4 regions of the Streptomyces sp. NPDC026246 genome follow, and region 4 is predicted to be linked to each of the others. Evidence: riboswitches for the same ligand, from Rfam matches in the RefSeq annotation. Region 4 holds a riboswitch; each other region holds the start of a gene.
What was found. Region 4 has a riboswitch for cyclic di-AMP ahead of ACZ4M5_RS08885 (C40 family peptidase). Riboswitches for the same ligand answer to the same signal wherever they lie in the genome.
Positions count from the first base shown of each region.

Region 1: linked by a shared signal. The riboswitch ahead of ACZ4M5_RS28305 (M23 family metallopeptidase) and the one ahead of ACZ4M5_RS08885 (C40 family peptidase) in region 4 are both predicted to bind cyclic di-AMP.
Region 2: linked by a shared signal. The riboswitch ahead of ACZ4M5_RS31200 (transglycosylase SLT domain-containing protein) and the one ahead of ACZ4M5_RS08885 (C40 family peptidase) in region 4 are both predicted to bind cyclic di-AMP.
Region 3: linked by a shared signal. The riboswitch ahead of ACZ4M5_RS23615 (transglycosylase family protein) and the one ahead of ACZ4M5_RS08885 (C40 family peptidase) in region 4 are both predicted to bind cyclic di-AMP.

Region 1 is NZ_JBVHPJ010000013.1:121,787-126,959, reverse strand. Features, by position in the region: gene ACZ4M5_RS28310 (M16 family metallopeptidase) at 1-1,290, shown strand, start outside; cyclic di-AMP (ydaO/yuaA leader) riboswitch at 1,482-1,646, shown strand; gene ACZ4M5_RS28305 (M23 family metallopeptidase) at 1,660-2,448, shown strand; gene ACZ4M5_RS28300 (GntR family transcriptional regulator) at 2,643-3,335, shown strand; gene ACZ4M5_RS28295 (HPr family phosphocarrier protein) at 3,543-3,824, opposite strand; gene ACZ4M5_RS28290 (bifunctional acetate--CoA ligase family protein/GNAT family N-acetyltransferase) at 4,005-5,173, shown strand, end outside.
Region 2 is NZ_JBVHPJ010000017.1:11,573-16,745, forward strand. Features, by position in the region: gene ACZ4M5_RS31190 (LolA family protein) at 1-1,200, opposite strand, end outside; gene ACZ4M5_RS31195 (polyprenyl synthetase family protein) at 1,431-2,441, opposite strand; cyclic di-AMP (ydaO/yuaA leader) riboswitch at 2,947-3,116, shown strand; gene ACZ4M5_RS31200 (transglycosylase SLT domain-containing protein) at 3,120-3,920, shown strand; gene ACZ4M5_RS31205 (HAD family hydrolase) at 3,884-4,732, opposite strand; gene ACZ4M5_RS31210 (GNAT family N-acetyltransferase) at 4,919-5,173, shown strand, end outside.
Region 3 is NZ_JBVHPJ010000009.1:239,805-244,977, forward strand. Features, by position in the region: gene ACZ4M5_RS23605 (cytochrome P450 family protein) at 1-1,153, shown strand, start outside; gene ACZ4M5_RS23610 (transglycosylase family protein) at 1,333-2,322, shown strand; cyclic di-AMP (ydaO/yuaA leader) riboswitch at 2,551-2,717, shown strand; gene ACZ4M5_RS23615 (transglycosylase family protein) at 2,722-3,450, shown strand; gene eno (phosphopyruvate hydratase) at 3,851-5,131, shown strand.
Region 4 is NZ_JBVHPJ010000003.1:152,754-157,926, forward strand. Features, by position in the region: gene ACZ4M5_RS08875 (hypothetical protein) at 1-181, shown strand, start outside; gene ACZ4M5_RS08880 (SLAC1 family transporter) at 159-1,100, opposite strand; gene ACZ4M5_RS08885 (C40 family peptidase) at 1,178-2,347, opposite strand; cyclic di-AMP (ydaO/yuaA leader) riboswitch at 2,356-2,529, opposite strand; gene pcrA (DNA helicase PcrA) at 2,842-5,173, shown strand, end outside.

The DNA of each region.
Region 1 (5,173 bases), on a different contig from region 4:
GGCCTGACGGTCCTGCGCTGCCACCGCCCCGGCCAGCAGGTCGTCGCCGTCGAGGTGCTGCTGGACGCGCCCCTGGACGCCGAGCCGGCCGGCCTGGACGGCGTCGCCACGATCATGGCGCGGGCCTTCTCCGAGGGCACGGACAAGCACTCCGCCGAGGAGTTCGCGGCCGAACTGGAGCGCGCGGGCGCCACCCTGGACGCGCACGCCGACCACCCCGGGGTCCGGATCAGCCTGGAGGTCCCGGCCTCCCGGCTCGAGAAGGGGCTCGGTCTGCTGGCCGACGCCCTGAGGGCGCCCGCGTTCGCGGACAGCGAGATCGAGCGGCTGGTCCGTAACCGCCTCGACGAGATCCCGCACGAGCTGGCCAACCCCTCGCGCCGGGCCGCCAAGGAGCTGTCCCGGCAGCTGTTCCCGGCCGACTCGCGCATGTCACGGCCCCGGCAGGGCAGCGAGGAGACGGTCGCCGCGATCGACTCCGCCGCCGTGCGCGGCTTCTACGAGAAGCACGTCCGGCCCGCCACGGCCACCGCCGTCGTCGTCGGCGACCTCACCGGCATCGACCTCGACGCCCTGCTCGGTGACACGGTGGGCGCCTGGACCGGCTCCCGGGCCGAGCCGCGTCCGGTGCCGCCGGTCACCGCCGACGACACGGGCCGGGTCGTCATCGTGCACCGCCCGGGCGCCGTCCAGACGCAGCTGCTCATCGGCCGCACCGGCCCGGACCGGCACGACCGCGTCTGGCCCGCCCAGGTGCTCGGCACGTACTGCCTCGGCGGCACCCTGACGTCCCGTCTGGACCGCGTGCTGCGCGAGGAGAAGGGCTACACCTACGGGGTGCGGGCGTTCGCCCAGGTCCTGCGGTCCGCCCCGGAGGGCACCGGCGCCTCGATGCTCGCCATCAGCGGTTCCGTGGACACGCCCAACACCGGCCCCGCCCTGCAGGACCTGTGGGCCGTGCTGCGCACCCTGGCCGCCGAGGGGCTGACCGACGCCGAGCGGGACGTCGCCGTGCAGAACCTGGTCGGCGTCGCGCCGCTGAAGTACGAGACGGCGGCGGCCGTCGCCTCCACGCTGGCCGACCAGGTCGAGCAGCACCTGCCCGACGACTACCAGGCCGCGCTGTACCGGCAGCTCGCCGCGACCGGCACCGTGGAGGCCACCGCGGCGGTCGTCAGCGCCTTCCCCGTGGACCGCCTGGTGACCGTCCTCGTCGGTGACGCGACGCAGATCAAGGCGCCCGTCGAGGCCCTCGGCATCGGCGAAGTCTCGGTCGTCACCGCGGAGTAGGCCACACGCGCGCGGGAGCCCTGGTTGTCATCGAAGGCACCAGGGCTCCCTTATGCCCGAATTGATACGGAGGTGGCCTGTCTGCCCTGTGGGATGCGCTACAAAAGGCGGGTTTCGTTTGGGAATTGAAAGCGGCGCCGCTTAGCGTCATCCGGGCTGTTCGTCAGGCAGTGCGCCGCACCCGCGGCACCGGACAGTCATCGCCGAGTCCCCGTACGGCGCGAGCCAGGGGAGCCGGGGACCCAACCGCAGTCCCTGGGGTGAATCGGACGCCCGCGCGAGCCGCGAGGGGGTCCGTAGGAGACCTTCCTGCTCCGAACCCGTCAGCTAACCCGGTAGGCGAGAAGGAAGGAAAGGACCAGCCACTTCATGGCGTTCACCCGCGCCACCGGGAAGCACCGTCGTCCCAGCCGCATCCAGCGCGGCACGGCCCGTGCGGCGGGCGTCGCGGCCCTCGCCACGACCGGCGTCATCGGCACCGTGGCCGCTCCGGCCGCCTTCGCCGCCGAGCCGGCACCCGAGCAGACCGGTCTCACCCCCGTCGTCACCATGGGCGACACCGTCGCCGAGCAGATCGACGCCCAGGCCGTCGCGCAGAAGCAGGCGGCCGAGGAGGCCGCCGCGAAGAAGAAGGCCGAGGAGGCCGCGCGCGAGCGGGCCGCCGAGGCGGCCAAGAAGGCCAAGGAAGCCGCCGAGAAGGCGCGCGAGGCCAAGGAACGGGCCGCACGCGAGGCCGAGCGCAAGCGCCTGAACACCTTCGTGTCCCCGATCTCCGGCTCCTACGTGTCCACCAGCTACCAGGCCAGCAGTGGCCTGTGGTCCTCCGGCAGCCACACCGGCGTCGACTTCCACGCCGCGACCGGCACTTCGGTCCACTCCGTCGGCGCGGGAACGGTCGTCGAGGCCGGCTGGGGCGGCGCGTACGGCAACCAGGTCGTGATCAAGATGAACGACGGCACGTACACCCAGTACGGCCACCTGTCGTCCGTCGGTGTCTCGGTCGGCCAGCAGGTCACCCCCGGCCAGCAGATCGGCCTGTCCGGCGCGACCGGCAACGTCACCGGCCCGCACCTGCACTTCGAGGCCCGCACGAGCCCCGAGTACGGCTCCGACATGGACCCCGTCGCCTACCTGCGCTCGCACGGCGTCAACCTCTGACGTCACCCCGAGATTCGTGACAGCCCCGGCCCGCAGGCCGGGGCTTTTCGCGTCCCGGACGGCTCGTCGCCCAAAAACTTCTCCCTGATTTCCGTCCGCCGCCGGAAAGTGCGGCACATTGCAATAGAGTCACGTGCAATGAAGCCGTGGAGCGCGCGTCGGCGTTTTCCCCGGGAATCAGACGGAGGTCGGTCATGCGCATTCCCGCGCACTCGGTGTGCACGGCCATCCGGGACGACATCGTCGCCGGCGTCCACCCGTGCGGGGCCCGGCTCACCGAGGAGCTGCTGGCCCGCCGCTACGGCGTCTCCCGGGTCCCCGTGCGGGAGGCCCTGCGCACGCTGGAGGCCGAGGGCTTCGTGGTGACCAGGCGGCACGCGGGCGCCTGTGTCGCCGAGCCCACCGAGCAGGAGGCCGCCGACCTGCTGCAGATGCGGGTGCTGCTGGAGCCGCTCGGCGCGGCCCGGGCCGCACAGCGCCGCACCGAGGCCCATCTCAAGGTCCTGCGCGGCCTGGTCCGGCTGGGCCGGGAGCGGGCGCGCCAGGGCGGCGGCGAGGACCTGCGCTCCCTGGACGGCTGGTTCCACGAGACGCTGGCGCAGGCCTGCGGGAGCCCCGCGCTGACCGCGGTGCTCACCCAGCTCCGGCACAAGATCGCCTGGATGTACACGGTCGAGGCGCAGCCCGGCCCGGTGGAGTCGTGGAACGAGCACGGCGCGATCGTGGACGCCGTGGCGCGCGGGGACGGCGAGCGCGCGCGGGCCGCCGCGGCCGCGCACGTCGAGCGCGCGACCGCCGCCCACCGCCTGCGGTCCGGCTCGGCCGGGGAGCGCGGGCGGGTGAGGAACTCGCAACATCCCCTCAACACGGCGAGCCCGCGGAATTAACACGCGAGCCGTATACAAAGAGCAGGGAATGCCGGAGGGGTGGAATTTCCCCTTTCCGCTGCCCCCTTTTCCGCTGCCTGTTTTTGGAATGCCGCCCCCATGCGGTGCGCAATTCGTCCGCGCGGACGAAAACATGGCCGGACATGCGAAGGGCCCGCCCGGTCGACACCGGACAGGCCCCGCACGCACCTGAGAGGCGCTCTCACATCAGACGGTCTCGGGCAGTTCCTCGAGACCGTCGGCGACCAGCTTGGCCAGCCGGTCCAGGGCGGCGTCCGCGCCCTCGGCGTCGGAGGCGAGGACGATCTCCTCGCCGCCCTGGGCGCCCAGGCCCAGGACGGCCAGCATCGAGGCCGCGTTGACGGGGTTGCCGTCAGCCTTGGCGATCGTCACCGGGACGCCTGTGGCCGTGGCGGCTCGGACGAAGATGGAGGCGGGGCGGGCGTGGAGACCCTCGGCCCAGCCGACGTTGACGCGGCGCTCAGCCATGTGTTGCTGCCCTTCGGTGTTCAGGGTTGTCTAGACCAGTTTCCCATACGTGAAGCCCACCGGGAGCGGTCCTGTCGTTCCACCGCCCCGGGGCGGAGATCAGATCGCGGCCTCGACCCGACCGGCGCCCCCACAGACTGCCCCGCGCCGCTGTCGGACGCGAGCCGTACTCTGGGGCCCATGCAGACCTCGCCGGACCGGCACGAGTATCCCGCCCACTGGGAGGCCGACGTGGTGCTGCGCGACGGTGGCACCGCACGCATCCGGCCCATCACCGTCGATGACGCCGATCGCCTCGTCAGCTTCTACGAGCAGGTCTCCGACGAGTCCAAGTACTACCGCTTCTTCGCGCCGTACCCTCGCCTGTCCGCCAAGGACGTCCACCGCTTCACGCACCACGACTTTGTGGACCGGGTGGGACTCGCGGCCACGGTCGGCGGCGAGTTCATCGCCACCGTACGCTACGACCGGATCGGCGCCGACGGAACGCCCGCGTCCGCCCCAGCCGACGAGGCCGAGGTCGCCTTCCTCGTGCAGGACGCACACCAGGGCCGCGGGGTCGCCTCCGCCCTGCTCGAGCACATCGCCGCGGTCGCCCGCGAGCGCGGCATCCGCCGGTTCGCCGCCGAGGTGCTGCCCGCGAACAACAAGATGATCAAGGTGTTCACGGACGCCGGGTACACCCAGAAGCGCAGCTTCGAGGACGGCGTGGTCCGTCTGGAGTTCGACCTCGAACCCACCGACCGCTCGCTGGCCGTGCAGTACGCGCGCGAGCACCGAGCGGAGGCCCGCTCCGTGCAGCGACTGCTGGCGCCCGGCTCGGTCGCCGTCATCGGCGCGGGACGCACCCCCGGCGGCGTGGGACGCAGCGTCCTCGGCAACATCCGCGACGCCGGTTACACCGGCCGCCTGTACGCCGTGAACAGGGCCCTGCCCCAGGAGCAGAAGGAACTCGACGGGGTGCCCGCCCACCGGTCGGTGCGCGACATCGACGGCCCCGTCGACCTCGCGGTCGTCGCCGTGCCCGCCGAGCACGTGCCCGAGGTCGTCGCCGAGTGCGGCGAACACGGGGTGCAGGGACTGGTCGTGGTGTCCGCCGGCTATGCCGAGAGCGGGCTCGAAGGGCGCGAGCGCCAGCGTGCCCTCGTCCGGCAGGCCCGCACGTACGGCATGCGCATCATCGGGCCCAACGCCTTCGGTGTCATCAACACCTCGCCCCGGGTGCGGCTCAACGCCTCCCTCGCCCCCGAGGTGCCGCGCCCGGGCCGCATCGGGCTGTTCGCCCAGTCCGGTGCCATCGGCGTAGCCCTGCTGTCCCGGCTGCACCGGCGCGGCGGCGGCGTCACGGG
Region 2 (5,173 bases), on a different contig from region 4:
GAGCGCGTCCTTGGTGACCGCGCCGACGTAGACCTGGCCGTCGTCGGTGACGAGGGCGTTGACCAGGCGGGTCGAGAAGACCGTGCCCGAGCCGAACGCGCCGGTGACCTTGTCGCCGAGCGAGTCGACGAAGCCGCCGAGGTCGCCGCCGGCCGCGCCGGAGGGCACACCCTCGCCGCCGGTGCCGAAGGTGGCGATGGCGTTCCAGCCCTCGCCGATGGTCTTCATGCCGCCGGGACCCTCGCCGAGGTCCTTCCCGGACTCCGGGGCGTGTCCGCCCTTGCGGGCGTGCTCCTCGACGCCCTGGCCGAACTCCTTGCCGGCGTCCTTCTCCTCGGTGACCTTCGCGCCCTTGGGCGGGGTGAAGTCGAAGGTGGAGGCGGCCGGCCGGGAGAAGTCGACCTTGGTGAAGCCGGCGTCCACGACGGCCGAACCGCCGCTCGCGGGAACCAGCGTGAACTTCAGCGGCATGCCGGTCTTCGCGTCCACCGCCACGGTGACGGCTCCGACCGTCGAACCGGACTGCTTCGGCTCGACGACCAGCTTGTAGGCGTCGCGGCCGGCGACCCGGGCGGTGCCGTCCACCGTGACGGAGGTGGTGTCGTCGACGGCCTTCAGCACCTCCTCGGCGAAGTCCTTGGGCGTGGCGGGCGGCTGCTCCTTCTCCGCCTTCGGGCTCTGCGGGCCGGTGCCGTGGTAGACCTCGCCGGACTTGCCGTCGTAGGCCCAGACGTCCTTGCCGTTGTGGATGACGCTGTACTCGGCCGCGTTCTCCACCAGGGACAGCTTCTGCCGGTCCGGACCGTCGGCGGCGACGCGCAGGGTGTGCGTGCCGGAGGCCAGTTCGGTGAGCTTGGCGGTCGGGTCGGCGGAGGAACCGTCGCCGCCGCCCGCGGCGCCGGAGAGCAGACCGGACTCCAGGCCGCCGAGGTTCGGCAGACCGAGGTCCGTGGTGATCTTCACCGTGCCGGACAGCTGCTCGACGTCCGACTTCGCGATCTTCTCGACGAGCTGCTGGGCGGTGATGTCCGGCAGGTCGGGGTCGCCGGAGTCGGCGAGCGCCGGGACCAGGCCGATCGTCGCGGCCGCCACCCCGATCACCGTGACCGGGACGACGTAGCGAGCGGCCTTGCGCCGCCGGGACTGCCGCTCGTCGGCCTCCCCGCCGGTCGTGCTGTCGTCGGATGCGTACGGTGCCATGTGTGCCCTACCTCCGTGGTCGGCGGCGGCCGTCCGTGTCGTCCACGCACTCGTCCGTGAGCCGCCATTCTCACCCGAACAGGTGAGGAGTGGTGTCTTCCGTGGTTTCCATCTGACCAAATCGGCCGGGCGGATACGTCAGACCGCGGGCTCAACTCCGCGTACTGCTGGGGTATGACACGCGGGGGCGGCTTCTCCCCCGACCCGTAGGGGTCCGGGGAGGGGCGGGGTCAGCCGGCGCGGTGCACCACGGCGTCGCACAGCTCCAGCAGCGCCGTCTTCGCGGCGCAGTCGCGCAGCGGTGCCAGTGCCGAGCGGGCGTCCTGGGCGTAGCGGACGGTGTCCTGGCGGGCCTGCTCCAGCGCCGGGTGGGCGCGCAGCCGCCGCAGGGCCTCGGCGTGCCGGGCGTCGTCGGTGAGGTCGGAGTCGAGCAGCTCGCACAGGGCGACGTCCTCGGCGAGGCCGAGCCGGGCGGCCCGCTCGCGCAGCCGGAGCACCGGCAGGGTGGGGATGCCCTCGCGCAGGTCGGTGCCGGGGGTCTTGCCGGACTCGTGGGAGTCGGAGGCGATGTCCAGGACGTCGTCCGCGAGCTGGAAGGCGACGCCGAGCCGCTCGCCGTACTGGGTGAGCACGTGCACGACCGTCTCGTCGGCGCCGGACATCATCGCGCCGAAGCGGCAGGACACGGCGACCAGCGAGCCGGTCTTGCCGCCCAGCACGTCGAGGTAGTGCTCGACGGGGTCGCGGCCGTCCTGCGGTCCGGCGGTCTCCAGGATCTGCCCGGTCACCAGCCGTTCGAACGCCTCGGCCTGCACCCGCACGGCCTCCGGGCCGAGGTCGGCCAGGATGTGCGAGGCGCGGGCGAAGAGGAAGTCGCCGGTGAGGACCGCGACGGAGTTGCCCCAGCGGGTGTTCGCGCTCTCCACGCCGCGGCGCACGGCGGCCTCGTCCATCACGTCGTCGTGGTACAGCGTGGCGAGGTGGGTGAGTTCCACGACGACGGCCGAGGGCACGATGCCCGGCGCGTACCGGTCGCCGAACTGGGCGGCGAGCATCACCAGCAGCGGCCTGAACCGCTTGCCGCCGGCGCGCACCAGGTGCTGGGCGGCCTCCGTGATGAAGGGCACCTCGCTCTTGGTGGCCTCGAGCAAGCCTTCCTCGACAGCCGTCAGTCCGGCCTGGACGTCGGCTTCCAGAGCCTGGTCCCGCACGCTCAGCCCGAACGGCCCGACGTCGGTCACGAGGGGTCTCCTGTCTGCTGGTGTCTGGCGGTGCTACGCGCATTGTCGATAGGTCGCTGCCCTCACTCGAGTCAGCGTATCCGGTCACGTTTCGATCACCGCCAGCGCCCATGGTTACAGGCCGGGCGGTATCCGATCAGGACCGCAATGTTTTCGATCAGGTCATAAGAGCAGACATTTATCGACTTACCGGGAGGTAGCACCCTATGCCCGATTTGCCGACATAGGGAAGCGAATCCCAGTTGTGCACATTGCTCTCGGAGTCGTGATCAGTGAGTTGAATCACGCCCACCCTTTCACGACGGCACCCGGAACGCGGCCCCTACACCCTTCCCCCTCAAGCGAGTTGAGCCTTGGCGAAAGCAAAGGATCAAGCTGCCCCATACCGGTCCACCAAGGTCAACAAGCGCCATATGTGACTCCCGTGCTTGTTCCCGACATGTGCTCTCGCATACGTTCCCGCCCTGTCCGGCGGACGCCGAATCCTGCCACCGTCCGGGCACCCATCCACCGATCACTCACGCAGGGCAGGAGCGGGGGACCCAGGTAAGTCGCCGGTCCGCACAGCGGAACGGCTCGGGGTGAAGCCGCGCACGGCACACGGTGCCGTACGCGGCCGGGCACCTCCCGGCCCGAACCCGACAGCTCACCTCGCAGGCGCCGGAGAGGAACATCGCCATGCCCGGACGAGGCACGCACCGTCGCCCCCGTAAGAACCCGATCACCCGTGGTGTCGTCGCAGCCGGCACCGGCGGGGCGGCCCTGGCCCTCCCGCTCCTCGGCGCGGTGAACGCCGTCGCCGCCGAGCCGCAGAGCGCGCCCGCCGCGCACGTCCTGCCGCAGGCCGCCCAGCCCGCGAAGTCGCTCACGTACACCGTGACCAAGGGCGACACGCTCTACCGCATCGCGGACACGTATGACGTCTCGGGCGGCTGGAAGCAGCTGTACAAGGACAACCGCTCCGTCGTCGGCGACAACCCCAAGCTGATCCACCCGGGTCTGAAGCTGAAGGTGAAGGGCGCCGAGGCCGCCGCCCCGGAGAAGAAGGCGACCCAGTCGTCGGCGCCGGCCAAGCCGGCCGCGAAGCCCGCCACCCAGTCGGCCGCGAAGCCCGCCGGCGGTGTCGCCCAGGCCACCCAGGCCGCCACGAAGACCTACGCGGACAACCTGGACGGCTGGATCCGCGAGGCGCTGGACATCATGGCGCAGAAGGGGATCCCGGGCTCCTACGACGGCATCCACCGCAACATCATGCGCGAGTCGTCCGGCAACCCCCTGGCGATCAACAACTGGGACTCGAACGCGGTCGCGGGCACCCCGTCCAAGGGCCTGCTCCAGGTCATCGACCCGACCTTCGCCGCGTACCACGTGGACGGAACCCCCTTCGACCCGTACGACCCGGTCGCCAACATCACGGCGGCCTGCAACTACGCGGCCGACCGCTACGGCTCGATCGACAACGTCAACGGCCCGTACTGAGCCGCCCCGCCCAGCAGTCGCTCGAGGACGACGGCGATGCCGTCGTCCTCGTTCGACGCGGTGACCTCGTCGGCCACCGCCTTCAGCTCGGGATGGGCGTTGGCCATCGCCACCCCGCGGGCGGCCCAGTCGAACATCGGGATGTCGTTGGGCATGTCACCGAAGGCCAGGGTGTCCGCGGGCCGCAGCCCCAGATGCTCGGCGGCCAGCGCCAGCCCCGTCGCCTTGGTCACCCCGCACGGCTGCAACTCCACCGTGCCCGGACCGGACATGGTCACGGTCGCCAGTGAGCCGACCACCGACCGGGCCGTCGCCGCCAGTTCGTCGTCCGACAGGAACGGGTGGCGCAGCAGCACCTTGCTGATCGGCTCCCCCCACAGGTCGTCGCGCCGCTCGACCCGGACGGCCGGCAGGGTCGGGTGCGGCATGAGGTAGCCCGGCTCGATCAGCGTCAGCCCGTCCACGCCGTCCTGGTCGACCGCCGCGTACACCTGCCCCACCTCGGCCTCGATCTTGCCGAGGGCCGTCTCCGCGAGTTCCCGGTCCAGCGTGATGGACCACAGCAGCCGGTCCGCGCCGGCGTCGTACACCTGCGCGCCCTGCCCGCACACCGCGAGCCCCGTGCAGCGCAGGTCGTCCAGGAGCGGCCGCACTCTCGGCGCCGGGCGGCCCGTCACCACGAGGTGCTGGGCACCGGCGTCCGCCACCCGCGCGAGCACGGCGAGGGACCGGTCGGACAGGGTGTCGTCGCCGCGCAGCAACGTCCCGTCCAGATCGGTGGCGATGAGCGAATATGCGAGGGGTGCGGCCATGATCAGAGAATACGGACAGCGGGCCCCTGCGTTTCATCGCGCGACGGACGCCGATTGCCCGGTTGAAGGCCTCTGCACCGATTGGCAACAACATGCTCCGCTACCTACCCGAGGGACCGTCCCGGGCGGTACCTTCCATGTGTCCAGGGGGGACTTGATCGGGGGGTCGGGTTGAGCAGTGGACGCATTCGTGTGGCCGGGCCCGGGGAGCTCGGCGAAGAGGAGCGGGAGTGCTGGCGTGCGCTGCGCGCCGCCTCCCGGGCACCGCGCAACCCCTTCATGGAACCGGAGTTCACCGAGGCCGTCGGCCGGGTGAGGCCGCAGGCCCGCGTCGCCGTGGTGCGTGAAGGGGCGGAGCCGGCCGGCTTCCTGCCGTACGAGCGGGGCCCGTTGGGGCAGGGCCGGGCCATCGGGCTCGGTGTCTCCGACGCCCAGGGCGCC
Region 3 (5,173 bases), on a different contig from region 4:
GCGGCTGCCCAGCGGGGTGGAGGCCTGGCTGGTCACGCGCTACGCGGACGCCAAGCAGACGCTCGCCGACCCCCGGCTCTCCAAGAACCCGGCGCACCACGACGAACCGGCCCACGCCAAGGGCAAGACGGGGATCCCGGGGGAGCGCAAGGCGGAGCTGATGACGCACCTGCTGAACATCGACCCACCGGACCACACCCGGTTGCGGCGGCTGGTGTCCAAGGCGTTCACCCCCCGCCGGGTCGCCGAGTTCGCCCCCCGGGTGCAGGAGCTGACCGACGGGCTCATCGACCGGTTCGCGCGGACGGGGTCGGCGGACCTCATCCACGAGTTCGCCTTCCCGCTGCCCATCTACGCCATCTGCGACCTGCTCGGCGTCCCCCGCGAGGACCAGGACGACTTCCGCGACTGGGCGGGCATGATGATCCGTCACCAGGGCGGGCCCCGCGGCGGCGTCGCCCGCTCGGTGAAGAAGATGCGGGGCTACCTCGCCGAGCTGATCCACCGCAAGCGCGAGGCGCTGCCCGGCGAACCGGCCCCCGGCGAGGACCTCATCTCCGGGCTCATCCGCGCCTCCGACCACGGTGAGCACCTCACCGAGAACGAGGCGGCGGCCATGGCGTTCATCCTGCTGTTCGCCGGGTTCGAGACGACCGTCAACCTCATCGGCAACGGCACCTACGCCCTGCTCACCCACCCCGGGCAGCGGGCCCGCCTGCAGGCGTCCCTCGCCGCCGGGGAGCAGGACCTGCTGGAGACCGGCGTCGAGGAACTGCTGCGCTACGACGGCCCCGTCGAACTCGCGACCTGGCGCTTCGCCACCCAGCCGCTGACCGTCGGCGGGCAGCGCATCGAGGCCGGCGACCCGGTCCTGGTGGTGCTGGCGGCCGCGGACCGGGACCCGGAGCGGTTCGCCGACCCGGACGCGCTGGACCTGTCCCGCCGGGACAACCAGCACCTCGGGTACGGCCACGGCATCCACTACTGCCTCGGCGCCCCGCTCGCCCGGCTGGAGGGCCAGACCGCCCTCGCCACGCTGCTGACGCGCCTGCCCGACCTCCGGCTCGCAGCCGACCCGGCCGAGCTGCGCTGGCGCGGCGGGCTCATCATGCGAGGGCTGCGCACCCTCCCGGTGGAGTTCACCGCGGTGTGACGCCCGCCGTGTCCAGCGAGCGCCTCCGCCAAACATGACACGCCGTCATGTCTGTGATCTTCACGTGATCTGCGCGGCATGAACTTGTGACAAGTGATCGTCTGCCGATACGTTCACCCATCAACGCGGCCCGGAGACGGCGCCGCGCGGGTCACTGCTGTCTTGCGAAAGGTCTCCGTATGCTCTCCGGGAACGGTCGTCACCGTCGCCCCCGCCAGGCTCCGGCTCTCCTCGTCGCGGCCGGAGTGACCGGCTCCGCCATTGCGATCCCGCTCCTCGGAGCCTCCGGTGCCAGCGCTGCCGACGGCGCCACCTGGGACCGGATCGCGGACTGCGAGACCGGCGGGGCCTGGAGCCAGAACAGCGGCAACGGCTACTACGGCGGCCTCGCGCTCTCCCAGGACGACTGGGAGAGCTACGGCGGTCTCGACTACGCCGCGAGCGCCGATCTGGCCAGCCGCTCGCAGCAGATAGCCGTGGCCGAGAGAATCCTCGCCGACCAGGGGGTCGGCGCCTGGCACACCTGTGGGCTCCTCTCCGGCCTCAGGACGGGCTCGTCGGGCTCGGGTGGCGAGTCCGGCTCGTCCGGTGACTCCGCTCCGACAGACTCGACCGGATTGCTCGACTCGTCCGAATCGTCCGGGTCTTCCGCCTCGCCCTCCCCGTCCGCGACGTCTCCGTCGTCTTCCCCGTCCCGCTCGGCTTCGCCTGACGCCTCGTCGGCACCTCGGGGCGAATCGGGTGATTCCGACAAGTCGCGCGACTCTCGTGGTGCCGGTCGGGGATCGGACGGCTCGCGGTCGGCCGCGCCCGAGAGCGAGGCGTCCGGCAAGTCCCGCCCGAGCGACGGCTCCTCGGCTGCGGCGGACGCCGGCTCCGGCCGTCACCGCGGCCCCAGCGCCGACGAGAGTGCCGGGTCCGCGGACGGCGGTACGGGCGGCTCCTCGGGGCGGCACGCCTCACGCGACGAGGAGGCGTCCGACGAGAAGTCGGAGGGTGCCTACATCGTCGGCGTCGGGGACAGCGCCTGGTCCATCGCCGACTCCCTCCGGATCGACGGGGGATGGCACGAGCTGTACGCCGGGGGCGAGAAGGCGGCCGAGGGCGACTCGGAGCTCGTTCTGCCCGGTCAGACGCTTACCGCAGAGGACGAAACGGACGGGAAGTAGCCGTTCGGGCAGTGCGGGAACGGCGGCGGAAGTCGCCCCGAATCGACGCGAGTTCACGCCATGTTTCGCGGCCTATGTCCCGTATAAACGTGGTGAGAGATAGGTCTCAGAAGCCTTGATCGTCTTTGAAATTCCGGCGATCGCCTGTCTACGGTCGTGACCGCTCGCCACCGCGAGCCCCGGCGGCCGCAACGCCGAATCCTGCCAGCGGCCGTACGGGAACAGTCGTCGCGTCAAGCGCCGTAGGCAGGAGCGGGGGACCCAAGGTAGGTGCCCGACCGGCTTGTTGCGCCGGAAGGGCTAGGGGTGGAGCCGCGTCCCGTGAGGGACGTGGCCGGGCAACTCAACCGGCCCGAACCCGACAGCTCACCTCGCAGGCGTCGGTGAGGGGATCCATCCATGCTGTTTTCCGGCAAGGGCAAGCACCGTCGTCCGTCCAAGGCCACTCGCGCCATCGCCGTCGCCGGTGTCGCCTCCGCCGCCGTCGCCGCTCCGCTGATGGCGGCCGGCAACGCCTCCGCCGCCACCGCCTCCGAGTGGGACGCCGTCGCCCAGTGCGAGTCCGGCGGCAACTGGTCCATCAACACCGGCAACGGTTACTACGGCGGTCTGCAGTTCTCCGCCTCCACGTGGGCCGGCTACGGCGGCACGCAGTACGCCTCCACCGCCGACAAGGCCACGAAGGCGCAGCAGATCGAGATCGCCGAGAAGGTCCTCGCCAGCCAGGGCAAGGGCGCCTGGCCGGTCTGCGGCAAGGGCCTGTCGAGCGCCGGCTACACCGGCGGCGGTTCCACCGACTCCGGCAGCTCCGCCGGCTCCTCGCAGCAGAACCAGCAGAGCCAGCAGAGCCAGCAGAGCCAGCAGAGCACCGAGTCGCGTGAGACCCAGCAGCAGCCGGCCTCCCGTTCCGACGAGCGTCCGGCCGCCAAGAAGACCGTCACCACCCCGACCGGCAAGAAGGTCAAGAAGGGCGACGGCGAGTACAAGGTCGTCAAGGGCGACACCCTCAGCTCCATCGCGGCCGAGGAGAAGGTCAAGGGCGGCTGGGAGAAGCTGTTCAAGCTGAACAAGGACATCGTCGAGGACGCCAACCTCATCTACCCGGGCCAGCAGCTGCACCTGAAGTAAGCAGCAGCGCCCACCGCCGCAGGGCGGTCCGCACCGCGCACCCGCGGTCCGGCCGCCCGGCGGCCCCCGCCCTCGTGGGAGGCCCCGCCCTGACAGGCGGCCCCCCGCCGCACGGGCGGGACCCCCGTCCCCACGGGCTCCCCGCCCCGGTGCGTGTTCCCCCGTACGCACCGGGGCGGGGTCATGTCCGCCCGGGCTCCGGCGGCCGAGTTTCGGCCGGTTGTGGCGAACCTGCTTTGTTCCGTTCGGAAACAATTTACTCTCGGTTCTGTCCATGGGGTGGGCGACCCGGTGGCCGATCGCCCGGAGCCGGTTAGGCTCATGTCGCGAGCCACCACGGCCCGCACCTCGCCGGGTCCACGCGACCCGCGTCACCGCGTCACATAAGAAGGAGATGCTCGTGCCGTCCATCGACGTCGTCGTAGCCCGGGAAATCCTGGACTCCCGAGGCAACCCCACGGTCGAGGTCGAGGTCGGCCTCGACGACGGCAGCACCGGCCGTGCCGCCGTCCCGTCCGGCGCCTCCACGGGCGCCTTCGAGGCCATCGAGCTCCGCGACGGCGACTCGAACCGCTACCTCGGCAAGGGTGTGGAGAAGGCCGTCCTCGCGGTCATCGAGCAGATCGGCCCGGAGCTGGTCGGCTACGACGCCACCGAGCAGCGCCTGATCGACCAGGCGATGTTCGACCTGGACGCCACCGACAACAAGGGCTCGCTCGGCGCCAACGCCATCCTCGGCGTCTCCCTCGCCGTCGCCCACGCCGCCTCCGAGGCCAGCGACCTGCCGCTGTTCCGCTACCTGGGCGGCCCGAACGCGCACCTGCTGCCGGTGCCGATGATGAACATCCTGAACGGCGGCTCGCACGCCGACTCCAACGTGGACATCCAGGAGTTCATGATCGCGCCCGTCGGCGCGGAGTCCTTCTCCGAGGCACTGCGCTGGGGCGCCGAGGTCTACCACACGCTGAAGAAGGTCCTGAAGGGCAAGGGCCTGGCCACCGGCCTCGGCGACGAGGGCGGCTTCGCCCCGAACCTCGGCTCCAACCGCGAGGCCCTCGACCTCATCCTCGAGGCGATCAAGGAAGCCGGCTACACCCCCGGCGAGCAGATCGCCCTCGCGCTCGACGTGGCCGCGTCCGAGTTCTACAAGGACGGCGTCTACACCTTCGAGGGCAAGGAGCGCTCGGCGGCCGAGATGACCGAGTACTACGCGGAGCTCGTCGACGCGTACCCGCTCGTCTCCATCGAGGACCCGCTGTTCGAGGACGACTGGGAGGGCTGGAAGACCATCACCGACAAGCTCGGTGACAAGGTCCAGCTCGTCGGCGACGACCTGTTCGTCACCAACCCCGAGCGCCTCGCCCGCGGCATCGAGGAGGGCGCCGCCAACGCCCTGCTGGTGAAGGTGAACCAGATCGGTTCGCTGACCGAGACCCTGGACGCCGTGGAGCTGGCCCAGCGCAACGGCTTCAAGTGCATGATGTCCCACCGCTCCGGCGAGACCGAGGACGTCACCATCGCCGACCTGGCCGTCGCCACCAACTGCGGCCAGATCAAGACCGGCGCCCCGGCCCGCTCCGAGCGCGTCGCCAAGTACAACCAGCTGCTGCGCATCGAGGAGATCCTCGACGACGCCGCGGTCTACGCCGGCCGCAGCGCCTTCCCGCGCTTCAAGGGCTGACCCCGGCCACAAGAGGCAGCGTCGTACGTACGTCCCCGGACT
Region 4 (5,173 bases):
CAACCAGGCCGACGACCAGTCCGTGAACAACATCAAGATCGCCGTGAAGCTGGCGCTCCTGATCGTGATCCTCGGCCTGGTCTACGTGAAGCGCGACGAGGAGCGGGTGGACAAGGGCCTGTTCGGTCTGGTCGGACTGCTCACCACGGCCAACGTCTTCATCGCCGTGCTCTGGACCTGACCCGGGAGGACCGGGCACCGGCCCGGGCCGAGGCGGCCGCCCAGAGGGTGCAGGCGAGCCATGCGGCCACGGCCGCCCACAGCAGCGCCTGGCCGGCGACGTCCAGCCAGGCGACGTCGAGCGCCGCGGCGACCTCCAGGGTGGCCGTCGCCGTCACGGCCCAGCAGAACACGGTCGCCCAGCGCCGCGCGTCGTAGTGGTGCCGCGGCCAGAACAGCTCGGCGACCAGGAGAGCGACGCAGGCGACCGCGGCGAGCACGAGCAGGATGACGGCGGTGTTGCGCAGGGCGTCGCCGTCGTCCTCGTTCCACAGGTAGAGGCGGGAGCTGTCGGCGGACAGCAGCTGCGCCCCGGCCAGCGCGGAGACCGCGAGCGCGCCCTCCGCGAACCAGTGGTCGCCGCGCCCCTCCTCCACCTGCCGGGGCTGGAAGCGGAACAGGGCGAAGCCGTACAGCGCGAGCCCCAGCCACAGCAGCACCAGGGCCGCGTGGGCCGGCCAGGCCAGCGACTCGGCCGCGGCCAAGGCGGCCGCCAGCACGGCGAGGCACTGGGTGGCCACACACCGCAGGAACACCGTCCCCCGCCGGCCCCCGACCTCCACGGCCAGCAGCACCGCCCAGACCAGCGCGGACAGGGCCAGCAGCGCCCAGGCCACGGACCGCAGACCCGCGGCGGTGAAACCGGTGCCGAGGAGGGCGGCGGCCGCCGCGGTGGTGAACACGGCCGGCACCTCCGCCCGCCACGCGCCGCGCGCCCGCTGCAGCAGGCTCACGGCCGCCACCAGCCACGCCCCGCACGCCAGGGCCAGCACGACGCGGGAGAGGGCGGCGTGACCCGCGGAGTCGAGACCGACCGACACGGTGCCGGTCGCCAGCGCATACGTCGCCCACCAGGTGGCAAACGGGGAGGGACCGGACATGGTGCCGATGCTAGAGAGCAACGCGCGCCGGAGGTGAGGGGCACGCGCGCGTGCCCCTCAAAAACGTCCGCGTCCGCTCAGGCGGGCCGCACCACGCTGTGGATCGCCGACTCGCCGTCGTAGTAGACCGACTCCTCGCGCACGTACGTGCCCGGCTTCGGCGCGTGGATCATCATGCCGTTGCCGATGTACAGCCCGACGTGCGTGACGTCGTCGTAGAAGAAGACCAGGTCGCCCGGCCGGGCCTGCGACATCGGAACGGTGGTGCCGGCGTCGACCTGGTCGTAGGTCGTGCGCGGGAGGGTGACGCCGGCGGCCTTCCAGGCGGCCTGGGTGAGGCCGGAGCAGTCGTAGGAGCCGGGACCGACGGCGCCCCAGACGTACGGCTTGCCGATCTGGGCGCGCGCGAACGCCAGGGCCTTGTCCGCCTTGGTGGCGTACGAGGAGTCCACCGGGGCCGGCGCGGAGGGCGAGCCGGAGTCCGGCGACGGTGAGCCGCTCTCCTGCCGCGGGGCCTCCTCGCGCTGCGCCTGCTCCTGCGCGGCCTGCTGCCGGGCCAGCTCGGCGGCCCGGCGGGCGGCTTCCCGCTGCTTCTCCTGCTCGATCGCCGCGAGCCGCGCCTTCTCCGCGGCGGTCAGCCTCGACATCAGCTCGCGGGCGTCGGCCAGCTTGCGCTGGACGGCCGCCTTGGCCGCCTTCAGGTCGCCCTGCGCGTCCGTGAGGTTCTCGAGGCTCTCGGTGGCCTCACGGCGCTTCGTCATCGTCTCGGACTGCTGTGTGACGAAGTCGTCGACCGCTTCCTTCTGGCGGCCGGTCATCCGGTCCATCAGCTGGGTCTGGTCGAAGTAGTCCTGCGGGGTGTCGGCGAGCAGGAACGTCGCCGTCTCCGGCGCGGCCGCCCCCGTGCGGTACTGGGCGGAGGCGTAGGAACCGAGCTTGTCGCGCGCCTCGTTGAGCTTCTCGGCGCGCTGCGCGACGTCGTCGAGGAGGGTGTCGACGCGCTTGCGCTGCTTCGCCGTCCTCTCCTTGGCGCCGTTGTACTTGTCGGTCGCCGACTCGGCCTGGCGGTACAGGTCGTCGACCTTCTTCTCGACTTCTTCGAGGCTGGGCTTGTCGTCGGCCTCGGGGGCGGCGTTGGCCGACTGGGACAGCAGGGCCACCGAGGTGAGGGCCGCCGTTGCCAGGGCGGGGGTCCGTATGCCTGCCACGCGCGAACCGGTGGGACGCGACTTGCGGTGCGACGCCAAGGGAGGCGACTCCTTCCATCGTCCGCCTACCGGGTTAGCTGTCGGGTTCGGGCGGGTGGTTCGGAAGGGTTGCCCTACGGCCTTCTCCGGATACGGAGGCGGGCCGATTCACCCCGGGGTTCTCGGTTGGGTCCCCGGCTCCGGCTGCCGCTGCGGCACACCGGACTCGGCGGAGGCCGCGCGGCCCGGCGACGTTCGCCGGAGAGGGTCGTGCGGCCTGATCGCACGGTAGCCAACTCGTGTGGTCCCTGTGAAGGTTGATGGGTGATATGCCCGATACATTTTCGTGACCTTTCCCGGGAGCATCGCTCGGAGTGAACGATCCCGGCGGCTTGGTCGTGACTTGCCCTGAATTGTTATGGACATAGCGGACCGTGATCACGCGGTACTGGAGGGTGACAACGCGCCAGGAGTCGGCGGTCCGGCCGGTGTGCGGGGCGATGTTCCCGGGGTGGCGGCGGGCTGTCAGTGGGGCGCCCTAGACTCGGAGAGCGATGAGCAGCCTCTTTGACGACAACTTCCTGGCGAGCCTCCAGGCCCAGCGGGGCCCCGCGGACGAGCCCCCGCCGCCCCCCGAGGACGATCACGCTCCGGAGCCGCTTCCGGACGATCTGTTCGGCGGGAAGTTCGACGTGCCGCCGGACCGCGACACCCACTACCGGGACGGCGCGCCCCGCCCGGTGATCGACGCCGCCGCACTGCTGGAAGGGCTCAACGACAACCAGCGGGCCGCCGTCGTCCACTCCGGCTCCCCGCTGCTCATCGTCGCCGGCGCCGGGTCCGGCAAGACCCGCGTGCTCACCCACCGCATCGCCCACCTGCTGGCCGAGCGGCACGTGCACCCGGGCCAGATCCTCGCCATCACCTTCACCAACAAGGCCGCCGGCGAGATGAAGGAGCGCGTCGAGCAGCTCGTCGGCCCGCGGGCGAACGCGATGTGGGTCATGACCTTCCACAGCGCGTGCGTGCGCATCCTGCGCCGCGAGTCCAAGAAGCTCGGCTTCACCTCGTCGTTCTCGATCTACGACGCCGCCGACTCCAAGCGGCTCATGGCGCTGGTCTGCCGAGACCTGGACCTGGACCCCAAGCGCTACCCGCCGAAGTCCTTCAGCGCCAAGATCAGCAACCTGAAGAACGAGCTGATCGACGAGGAGGACTTCGCCGCCCAGGCGACCGACGGTTTCGAGAAGACCCTCGCCCAGGCCTACGCGATGTACCAGTCGCGGCTGCGCGAGGCGAACGCCCTCGACTTCGACGACCTGATCATGACGACGGTCAACCTGCTGCGCGCCTTCCCGGACGTCGCCGAGCACTACCGCCGCCGCTTCCGCCATGTCCTGGTCGACGAGTACCAGGACACCAACCACGCCCAGTACGCCCTGGTCCGCGAGCTGGTCGGCACCTCCGAGCACCCCGTCGACGTGCCGCCCGAGGCCGAGGTGCCGCCCGCCGAGCTGTGCGTGGTGGGCGACGCCGACCAGTCGATCTACGCCTTCCGCGGCGCGACGATCCGCAACATCCTCCAGTTCGAGGAGGACTACCCGGACGCGACGACGATCCTGCTCGAGCAGAACTACCGCTCCACGCAGACCATCCTGTCGGCGGCCAACGCCGTCATCGAGCGCAACGAGTCCCGCCGCCCCAAGAACCTGTGGACCAACGCGGGCACCGGTGCGCGGATCACCGGCTACGTCGCCGACACCGAGCACGACGAGGCGCAGTTCGTCGCCGAGGAGATAGACCGCCTCACCGACGCCGGCGAGGCCAAGGCGGGCGACGTCGCGGTCTTCTACCGCACCAACGCCCAGTCCCGTGTCTTCGAAGAGGTCTTCATCCGCGTCGGCCTGCCCTACAAGGTCGTCGGCGGCGTGCGCTTCTACGAGCGCAAGGAGGTCCGGGACGTCCTGGCCTACCTGCGCGTGCTGTCCAACCCCGAGGACTCGGTGCCGCTGCGCCGGATCCTCAACGTCCCCAAGCGGGGCATCGGCGACCGCGCCGAGGCGATGATCGACGCCCTGGCCCAGCGCGAGAAGATCAGCTTCCCGCAGGCGCTCAAGCGCGTCGACGAGGCGTACGGCATGGCCGCGCGCTCCACCAACGCCGTCAAGCGGTTCAACACGCTGATGGAGGACCTCCGCACGATCGTCGAGTCCGGCGCCGGACCGGCCACCGTCCTGGAGGCCGTGCTGGAGCGCACCGGCTACCTGGCCGAGCTCCAGGCGTCCACCGACCCCCAGGACGAGACCCGGATCGAGAACCTCCAGGAACTCGCCGCCGTCGCCATGGAGTTCGAGCAGGAACGCGGCGAGGACGCGGAGACCGGCGGCACCCTGTCCGACTTCCTCGAACAGGTCGCGCTGGTCGCCGACTCCGACCAGATCCCCGACGAGGAGGACGGCGACGGCGTCATCACGCTGATGACCCTGCACACCGCCAAGGGCCTGGAGTTCCCGGTCGTCTTCCTCACCGGCATGGAGGACGGCGTCTTCCCGCACATGCGTGCCCTGGGGGAGAACAAGGAACTGGAGGAGGAACGCCGCCTGGCCTACGTCGGGATCACGCGCGCCCGCGAGCGGCTGTATCTGACGCGGTCCACCCTGCGCAGCGCCTGGGGCCAGCCGTCGTACAACCCGCCGTCCCGGTTCCTGGAGGAGATCCCGCCGGCCCACGTTGAGTGGAAGCGCACGGGTTCGACCGTGCCCGCGTCCTCCGGGCCGGTCTCCGCGGTCGCGGCCTCCCTGTCCTCGTCCCGCTCGCGCTCCTCGGCGTCCGGTGCCTCCGGCTTCGCCACGCGCCGCACCGCCGAGAAGCCGGTGGTGGCGCTGA